3 regions of the Metabacillus sediminilitoris genome follow, and region 1 is predicted to be linked to each of the others. Evidence: riboswitches for the same ligand, from Rfam matches in the RefSeq annotation. Region 1 holds a riboswitch; each other region holds the start of a gene.
The links. Region 1 has a riboswitch for cobalamin ahead of GMB29_RS03995 (ribonucleoside-diphosphate reductase subunit alpha). Riboswitches for the same ligand answer to the same signal wherever they lie in the genome.

Region 1 (3,287 bases):
TGGTGAACAATATTTATCAATCCTTATCCCTGGTCAATCTTTTAAGGGCTTGTATGACAAAATGAACATTGATCGAAAATATATGTCACGAACGCTTGAAGATGCGGGTACTTTAATTAATCCATTAATACCTTGGGGTGTCAGCGGTGCCTTTTTTGCCCAAACACTCGGAGTTCCTGTTCTCTCATACTTACCATTCGTATTCTTTTTATATTTATCACCACTTTTTTCGATTTTGTTTGGTTTTTTAAGTAATAAAAAAACTCAAGCATAATAAAAAGGCCATTTAATATGAAAGAAAAAGCAGTCTAAATCATCACTTGGTTTTAGAACTGCTTTTTTACATTCTATTTTAATGATTTCTCATTTGCGTTCCTCACCTTAGTAAAACCTATGAATAATCAATACTAGAAAAATCAGCCACTTCCATCCTTTTCATGTATAATTAGGATAAAAGGTGATTTGCATGCTTACTAGATTATTCGGTAACAAATATCATAATTTTTGGACATGGTTCATCAAACACTCGGACGAATTTTTTCATCTAGATGAAAATAATGTTGAACCCTTATTTAAGAGTCTTAGTAAACAGCTAGCAAAGATTAATCGAGATTTAACATTTGAATTTAGTGTTGAATTAATAGATGGAAAACGTGAATTTATCATAAGTGCTGATGGTATTTATTCAACCTTCCCAGATGTAATTAACCTTGTGGAAGCAGCTCCTAAGCTAGACCATTTTATCATTACTGCTTTTCGTCAAAGAGGGAAGGAATTCACGATTCAATATAATGAGGTTGAATTAGATCCAGCTGATATATTTTTTTCATATGAAGCTTACAGTGGTGATCAAATTGATATCGTTCTGTACATAAAGGGCTACACAGATAACCAAGATTTGGATGGAGCTGTATTTATCCTTCTGGATACCTTAATTGGCGAGTATGATGTTGCTACTAAAATTAGACATATTGATTTTCTACCTTTCGAAGAAAATCTTACGATTAAACCAATTCTAGAACTACCTGATATAGTTGATCATATCTAATTTGTTAGAAGTCTCCTAGAGACAGGGGGCTTCTTTTCATATGCCTATCGATATTTTTCGACAATTAAAAAGTATTGGTTGCTTAATTTGCAAGTCTGCTATATCATGTATATAGAATATAGTTACTACATATTGATAAATTCATACTTTTTAAAACTATATATTGTATTTAGCGAGTAAGAGGTGCCAATTTGGCTAAAAGGGAATCTGGTGTAATTCCAGAACTGTCCCCGCAACTGTAAGTGTGACGAACTGAGAAAACCACTGTACATCAAGTATGGGAAGGACTCATAGTAGGATGACCATAAGTCAGGAGACCTGCCTTAAACTTGCCAAAGTTTCAATTTCTTCGGGGACTGAGAAGATGGAACGATAGAAAGTCACCATGGGTTATTACTCTCCTATTCTTCTTATCTGTCGTTTTATCTCCTTTTCCCGAGAATCAAAACGAATAGTTGGAGGAATTATTATGAGTACAACTGCTACACCTATAATCATTGATGATAATCAAGAACAAGAAGCATTTGACACGAACAAACTTACATCATTTATTAAAAACATACATCAGCTTTTCCCTTCACTTCAAATAGACGATTATTTAATTCGAATCGAAAACACTATTCTCCAAAGGGATTCGTATACGTCTGAACAACTCACAAATTTACTGATATTAGAAGGTTTAGCAAATATTAATGAACATGAGCCTGAATGGACTTACTTTTGCGCTCAAATTTACTTATCAAAGCTTTATAAAGAAGCGGCTAAAAATCGAGGTTATGACAAAGAGCATAAATATGGAAGCTTCACACATCTTATTAAAACGCTTGTTTCAAAGGGTCTTTACCATTCAAAACTTCTAGAGCAGTATTCAAGAGAGGAAATTGATCAGATAGGCACCTTTATTCAACCGGAAAATGACCGACTGTTTACATATATTGGTCTTCGCACATTAGCAGATCGCTATTTAACACGCGATTTTTCAAAGAAAATCTATGAGCTTCCACAAGAACGGTTTTTAATCATTGCGATGACATTGATGGCTGGCGAGACGAAAGAACATCGACTAGAGCTTATCAAACAAGCTTACTGGGCAATGAGTAATCTTTATATGACAGTAGCAACCCCGACACTATCAAATGCTGGCAAGCCTATTGGACAATTATCCAGCTGTTTCATTGATACGATTGATGATAGTTTACAAGGAATTTTTGATAGTAATACGGATATTGCTAATTTATCTAAATCGGGCGGCGGGATAGGCGCGTACCTTGGAAAAATTCGCAGCCGCGGCAGTGATATTAAAGGTTTTAAAGGTGTTTCATCTGGCGTCATTCCATGGATGAAACAACTCAACAACACAGCAGTCAGCGTTGATCAACTAGGCCAGCGTAAAGGTGCGATTGCCGTATACTTAGATGTTTGGCACAAAGATATCTTCTCTTTCCTAGATGCCAAGCTAAACAATGGTGACGAACGGATGCGTACACATGACTTATTTACAGGTGTTTGCATACCAGATGTTTTTATGGAGCAGGTTGAAGCTCGTGGCGATTGGTATCTCTTTGATCCACATGAAGTCCGCAAAGTGATGGGATATAGCATCGAGGACTTCTACGATGAAGAAAAAGGAAATGGCAGCTTCCGTGAAAAGTACTGGGAGTGCGTTAACAATGAATCACTAACAAAAGAAAAAGTTCCAGCAATTGAAATGATGAAACGTATCATGATTAGCCAATTGGAAGCTGGTACACCATATATGTTTTATCGTGATGAAGTAAATAGACAAAATGCAAACTCACATCAAGGCATGATTTACTGCAGTAATCTCTGCACGGAAATTACGCAAAATCAGAGCCCGACTACTGTTGAAGAGCAATACACAGAGGATGGAAAAATTATTACAGTAAAAACACCAGGTGATTTTGTTGTCTGTAACCTCTCTTCTATTAACCTTGCAAAAGCAGTAATGGATGATGTATTAGAAAAACTCATTCCGATTCAAGTAAGAATGCTAGACAATGTTATTGATTTAAATACAATTCCTGTGCTTCAAGCAAAATTAACAAATGAGAAATACCGCGCAATCGGTCTTGGCACATTTGGCTGGAATCATTTATTAGCTCTCAAACAAATTAAATGGGAGCATGAAGAGGCCGTTCAATTTGCAGATAAACTATATGAAAAAATTGCCTTTCTCACCATTCAAGCAAGTATGGAGCTTTCGAAAGAAAAAGGTGCA
Region 2 (3,287 bases), 670 kb from region 1:
CCAGCGTGGGCTGTTCTTCCTACTGTTTTAGCACCTAAAAACAAATCGAATTTCCCTTTTCTAAAGATGATACCAATGTCTTCATTTACGGCGCCAAAACAAGCCATACCACAGCCGTTGAAGCCAATTTTTAACTCCTTAGGTAAATCAAGTCCGCCTAATTTTTGATGGAGCTCTTCCGCATGCGGGATCGAATCCTTCTTTTCCCCTTCACAGAAATCACATGCCTTTAGTTGAAAAACATCACCGATTGGTTCTACTAGAAAACCAACATCACCTAACTTTTCCGTGATAACATCTGGTTCACTAGTTGGGATTCTTAAAATGATTTGATGGTGTGGTGTATATTCCATTGAGCCCTCGCTACCAACAACTTCGGCAAGTGTCATCATTTGCTGTGGTGTAAACTTCTTATTGGCAATTCCAGGGCTAACAGCTAATTCAAAAATGGAGGTTACCGTGTTATTCACTGGTAGTTGTACATGTAGTTGGTTAGTGTTTGTTGACTTGTTTGTTACATGATCCAATTTCGAAAGAGCCTCTAAAGCAATTTGTAACGAGCTTTCTTTATTTTTTTTTGTCTTGTTTTTTGGGGTTAAGACCATATCATTAATGCCTTTATGAAGCGCCCATGGCTCATTTTCGTGTCTGAGACGTTCATGTGGCTTTAATCGTTGCTCAGTTGCACTTAACGTGTATTTTCTTTGATAGCCTCTAGGGGTGATCATTTTATTGTCATATAAAAAAGTTGCTGAATTCCCAATTACAACGGTTGTGAGCATCCCGATATCATGATCAAGCATATGTTCAAGATCTGTAATGACGATATGTTGTCGATCACGATAGGCGCTTTTGACAAGTCCAACTGGTGTAGATGGTGATCTATAGTTTAATAGGATTCTTTGTGCTTCTTGAATTTGTCTAGTCCGGCGGCCGCTTTTTGGGTTATAAAGTGTAACAACAAAATCTGCTTGTGCCGCTGCATCGATCCGCTTTTCGATTAAATCCCACGGAGTTAAATGATCACTTAGACTAATCGTGCAAGCATCATGCATGATAGGTGCTCCTAATAGGGAGGCGCAGGAATTAATCGCCGAAATTCCTGGAATAACCTCCACACTAACACCTGTGGCTTCCTTCCAGCCTTTTTCAATCAGTACTTCATAGACAAGTCCGGCCATTCCATACACTCCAGCATCACCGCTTGAAATAACCGCTACTGTTTTCCCTTCTTCTGCAAGACGGACCGCTGCTTGGGCACGGCTTACTTCCTCAGACATTCCAGTACTAATAATCTCTTGATCTGTTAATAAATCTTGAATGAGTTCAACATATGTTTTGTATCCAATAATACAATCGCTCTCTTGTATGGCATCTTGAGCCCTTTTTGTCATATGTTCAAAACTTCCAGGCCCAAATCCAATAACAAGTAACTTTCCTAACAATGAATATTCCTCCTTTAATAACGTATCAAGTTCTCGTATACGAAACTAAACCTTGCTTTTTTGTTTTTCTATTCCAACAATAGATTCTGAATATTCAGGAGCAGCAAACTGCTGTTGATCGTATGTATAAATCACACTGTCTTCTACGACTTTTCCACCAACAAGGTGATCTTGGACAATTTCTCTTGCTAAATCAGGTGAAGCAGCCTTGTACCACACGCCCTCTGGATAGACCACAACAACACAAGCATCTTTACATCTTCCATTACAACGGGTTCTTGTTGTATGGATTTTATGATCCATATCTAAGTTGGTAATTTCCTCCCTGATCGCCTGTGTGACTTCCTCGCCACCCTTTCTCATACAGCTGCTTCCATTACATATTAAGACATGGTGCTGTGTTTGAGTTAAGTTCCAAGTCGTCATCTAAACACTTCCAATCTATTAAATTTAGGAAAATAAAAAATGCACCCCTATTTAAGCAGAGGTGCATAAAAAATATCGCTAATAAAATAGCATTTTTTATTACACGTCTACCTATATGCCCGTAGGTATCAATATGAAAAAAAGGCAGGTCTCCTGACTAAGGCTCAATGCTTTTTTACGTCTTCCCAATTAGAATCAGTGACATTGTGTAAAAAAGCTCACCATAACAGTGGCGGGTACCGTGTCGGATTTTCACCGACTTCCCTATTAAGCACAACAACAGCTATTGTTATGCACCTTTCTCTCAAACTATTAAATTACTCATCTTAACCTATTACTGGATTTAACAAAATATGTCCACTTTAAAAAATAACAGCATAAGCAAAAAATCCGCTCAGGTTCAACTGAGCGGATGAAAAGGCAAATAACGAAAGCACTCCAAACTAGCAATAATTTGGCTGCGATCGTCTCACCTTCTCACCTCCCGAAGAAACTGAAACTTTATAAATTAAGACAGGTCTCCTGACTTGTGCTTCACCCTACTTTAAGTCCTTCCCATATACGCACCTTTTGTTAAAAGCACCATATACAGTGGTCAACTTATTTCGTCCACACTTACAGTTGCGGGGACAGTTCTGGAATTTTACCAGATTCCCTATTAAGCCTATTAGGCATCTTAATTTACTGCTTTTATATTGAATTTTTTGAAAAGTATCTTTTAAATCAACAACTTTTATCATATAGGGACTTTAGATATTTTTCAATGTATAATTAGTAAATAGGTAAAAAACTTGTAGATCTTAAACAAGATAAAGTTATTATTCTAGTATATTTTCATCGCCACAGCTTAGTTAAGTTTTGAAAAATTTGACCATAATGAAACAGAAAGGGTGTGTTTATATGGTAAATAAAATACAGGAAAAAATTTATTGTGGATTATAAAATGATGATCGATGACCTATCATTCTGGGAGCTCAACTCAAATATTTAAGCTTTGAATACGGCGTTTCTGAAGTAACAATTATGAGCTTGATTATTTTGAGATTAGATTGCTCGCTGTTACTCCAGAAGCTCGCGGAAAAGGAGTTGCGCAAGCATTGGTTCATGAATGTATAAAACGAACGAAGGAAAAAAGGTTTGATGCGATTGTACTCCATACTGCAGACTTTATGAAAAGCGCCATGAAATTATATGAACGAATTGGTTTTGAACGACACCCGCAACACGATTTTGAACCAGCGAATGATGGTGTGGTTGTAAAGGCATTTCGACTTTCGATTTAATCCAAATCGAACGATCAAGATTAAAAGAAAAATAGAAACGGGACATTATGCGTGCCTCGATTTTTGATTAAAGTTTTATTTATATAGCTTTCAAAAATATTTACTATAAAAATCTCGTCTCTATTTCCCACTT
Region 3 (3,287 bases), 1.5 Mb from region 1:
ACTAACGTTTGATTCACTATCAGATTGATAGAAAATATTTAAAAAATATTGGGGATCACCGGTATGTGCCGTTAACATGCTATACATAGATAAATCCCAATCATCATTTGCTAGCACCTCATCGATATTCTCCACCTGACGAATGTTGACTTTGATCCCTTCATTTAATAATTCACTTTGAATCGTTTCCGCCATGACGGTTAATTCTGGTCGTTGTGGAAAGGTTAACAGCGTCACTTCAAATGGTTTCCCTTGCTTTTCCCACATTGCATCTGCGTTTTTCTTCCACCCTCTCTGTTTCATTAATTGTTCAATCGACTCTGTTGCTTTTTCCTTCTCCACTTTACCGAATGGCAATATTTCTGGGAATGGGCTCTTTGCTTCCGTACCTTGATCCATCATAATCGATTTGACAATATCTGCACGTGGAATGGACATATCAATGACTTTTCGAAGAGCCACATCCTTAAATAGAGGGGAACTCATATTAAAAAGCAACATATGGGTCCGAAGTGATGGGGCCGTGAATACATCAAATTTCTCGTCCTTCTCCAACAAAGTTATATTATCAATAGGAATATCAGTTGCAGCGTCAACATCCCCGGATTGCAGTGCCATTAATCGTGTATTTCCATCTGGTATAAATTTGATTGTTACTTCTGACAGTAACGCTTCTTTCCCCCAATAATCTTCATATCTCTCTACAACAAGGGATTCATCTTTGTTAAACTGTTTAAATTTAAACGATCCGGTAAACGCAGGATCGTTATTTTTATCTTTGATGGTCGTTACATCAGCAATGATGGTAGACGGATCGGCTAAATGTGCGATCAAAGCCGCATTCGGTTGTTTCGTTACAATTTTTAATTCGTTTTCTGAAAGTACTTCCATTGATTCTACTTGTAATAAATCCTTCGCTTTTTGATCCTTCTTTAAAGACCTAAGCAATGATTCTTTCACACTGGCTGCGTCCATTGCTTTCCCGTTATGGAAACTTACATTGTCCTCCAACTTGAATACCCATGTCGTTTCATTTTCTTGCTTCCATTCTTTCGCCAGCCAGGGAGTGGGCTTCAATTCTTCATTTAACTTCACCAATGTTTCCCCCATACCTGAACGCATAATTTCCCAACTATCACTGCCATGTGGGTCAAGGCTTTGCGGACTCCATGGAAAAGCCAGAGTTACTTTCTTGTCAGATGCTGTAACTACAGCTCCTTCCTTTTCCACTCCCGCGCATCCAGCTAGAGAGAGAATGAGACTACAGAAAACCATCCAAAAAACTAAGGCGTATTTTTGATGACTGTTTTTTACCATATCGAAAACCTCCATTGTTATGTAAAAAAATAAAAAAAGCATTTCTGACCGGCTCATGAGGTCAGAAATGCTTCTTTTGATAAATAAAGGGAATCACTGAACATTTCAATATCATCGATTAGATATAGAGATGGATTCAGACAATTGGTTATCAGCATCCTAACCACCTCCCTAAAATCCCGTAGGTCTAACAGCGATGTTAAAATAGGCAGGTCTCCTGACTAAGGGCATAACGTTCAGACCTTCCCAGGTACAACCCAGTGGTTTTTCTGAAACTAATCAGCATTTCATACTGATACCCATTACAGTGGCGGGTCCGTGCCGGAGTTTAACCGACTTCCCTTTTAAGCTGATAAAGCTTTTTAATGCTTTAACTCGCACCTATTTCCAAGATATATAATATTTTTAAAGTTAATCTAAAAATAGAAAATTTAAGTAACCTTTACGACTTTTACTGTAATAAACCTAAAAAATTTCAACTGAAATCAACTCTAATGTTAGTTTTAATACATCTTGTTGTCAACAGACGATTTGTAAATATGAAGAGTCTGTGTCCTCTTAGGCAAACTAGAGACAATCAAAATATAAAACGAGATCTGGTAAAAGATCTCGTTTTTAGCTTAACATAATATCTTACTTACCTATGTTATTATCCCTTTTTCACGAACAACTTTTCTCTCGTTTGTTCTGCCGCTTCAACCATCACCGTATTTTGTATGAAATTTTTATATAAAAAGTATTGAAGCTTGACAATCTTTTAGCTTTTAGCTTATACCTTACCAAAAACAAAAGACCTCTCTTATTTGTCAAACAATATGCTTTGCAGGAATTAGCACCTTTTCAACAAAGTTGTTGAATGGTTGCCGGGCTTCATAAGGCCAGTCCTCCAGCTCTCTAATGAAAGGGGTTCACTTCTTGTGTTTTTTATCTTTTATTCTTAGGAAAATCACAAGCAGTTGCTAGCATATTTATCTTGGTGCTTTTTCCTTAAGCAATTTAATATCGCTTATACAACAATATTAAAGTATTAAAATAAGACAGAGTCTGCCCTATCTAACAATTGTAAATATAGAATGTTTATAAAGAGTCTGCTGTTTTCCATTAGATTTAACCATAATGGAGTATTTATCGTGTCCCTCAATTGTTCCAAGAATACGGACTCCTTTTAAGATACACACCTTATAATACCTTGATAATACAGGGCTTAAAAAACAGTTTCGATACTTTTAAGTAATGATCCCCTATTACCAAATACTAATTAAGTATTCAGCCTACTACAAAAAAACTTAATTTAACTTAAAAAAATGCAAGTTTTATTGCAATTTACCTTAATACTCCTTATAATTGTTTACAAGGAGTGATTATGTTAAAGGATGGGCTATAAGTTTGATTTTCAATCTAAAATGCTTAATAAGATCCAAACTACTACCAGATTTTTCTTGTATGTAAATTCATTTAAAACAAGAGAAAAATTTTTCGACCAATAGTTTCTATCATTTTTATCATGATCATTCTATCATACAAGTTTATAAGAGGAGGATTTTCCAGATGAATCAAGAAAACATAGGTTTGTCTCGCAGAAAATTTTTAGGAAATGCTTGTAAAATTGGAAGCGCTTCCGCTATTTTAGGTGTAACTGGTACGATGGGTTTAATCGCTCCAGAAACAGCTAGTGCAGGAGAAAAAAGTAATAAACATCACAGCAAGAAACCCTCAAAAAACAGCTCCTATATGTTATTGAATGTTCGACTGGAAAGTGGATATAAGTTTGAAAATGGTGAGGTAGTTGCAACCGAAAGTGTATTACGTAATATTCAAATTGATAAAGGTAAAATTACTAAAATACTAGATACAAAGGCAGATTATAAAAGAAATATTGATTGCTATGACGCAAAAGGAATGCTCCTGCTTCCATCCTTTAAAGATATGCATATTCATTTGGATAAAACATATTATGGAGGTCCATGGAA

Region 2: linked by a shared signal. The riboswitch ahead of GMB29_RS07015 ((2Fe-2S) ferredoxin domain-containing protein) and the one ahead of GMB29_RS03995 (ribonucleoside-diphosphate reductase subunit alpha) in region 1 are both predicted to bind cobalamin.
Region 3: linked by a shared signal. The riboswitch ahead of GMB29_RS10820 (ABC transporter substrate-binding protein) and the one ahead of GMB29_RS03995 (ribonucleoside-diphosphate reductase subunit alpha) in region 1 are both predicted to bind cobalamin.

The regions. Positions count from the first base shown of each region.
Region 1 covers NZ_CP046266.1:766,658-769,944, reverse strand. Annotated here, with positions in the region: gene nhaC (Na+/H+ antiporter NhaC) at 1-274, shown strand, start outside; gene GMB29_RS04000 (hypothetical protein) at 467-1,048, shown strand; cobalamin riboswitch at 1,213-1,388, shown strand; gene GMB29_RS03995 (ribonucleoside-diphosphate reductase subunit alpha) at 1,518-3,287, shown strand, end outside.
Region 2 covers NZ_CP046266.1:1,439,476-1,442,762, reverse strand. Annotated here, with positions in the region: gene cobJ (precorrin-3B C(17)-methyltransferase) at 1-1,445, opposite strand, end outside; gene GMB29_RS07015 ((2Fe-2S) ferredoxin domain-containing protein) at 1,491-1,871, opposite strand; cobalamin riboswitch at 1,998-2,187, opposite strand; cobalamin riboswitch at 2,367-2,565, opposite strand; gene GMB29_RS07010 (GNAT family N-acetyltransferase) at 2,915-3,154, shown strand.
Region 3 covers NZ_CP046266.1:2,281,412-2,284,698, reverse strand. Annotated here, with positions in the region: gene GMB29_RS10820 (ABC transporter substrate-binding protein) at 1-1,317, opposite strand, end outside; cobalamin riboswitch at 1,508-1,717, opposite strand; SAM riboswitch class I at 2,114-2,221, opposite strand; gene GMB29_RS10815 (RNA chaperone Hfq) at 2,367-2,495, opposite strand; gene GMB29_RS10810 (amidohydrolase) at 2,866-3,287, shown strand, end outside.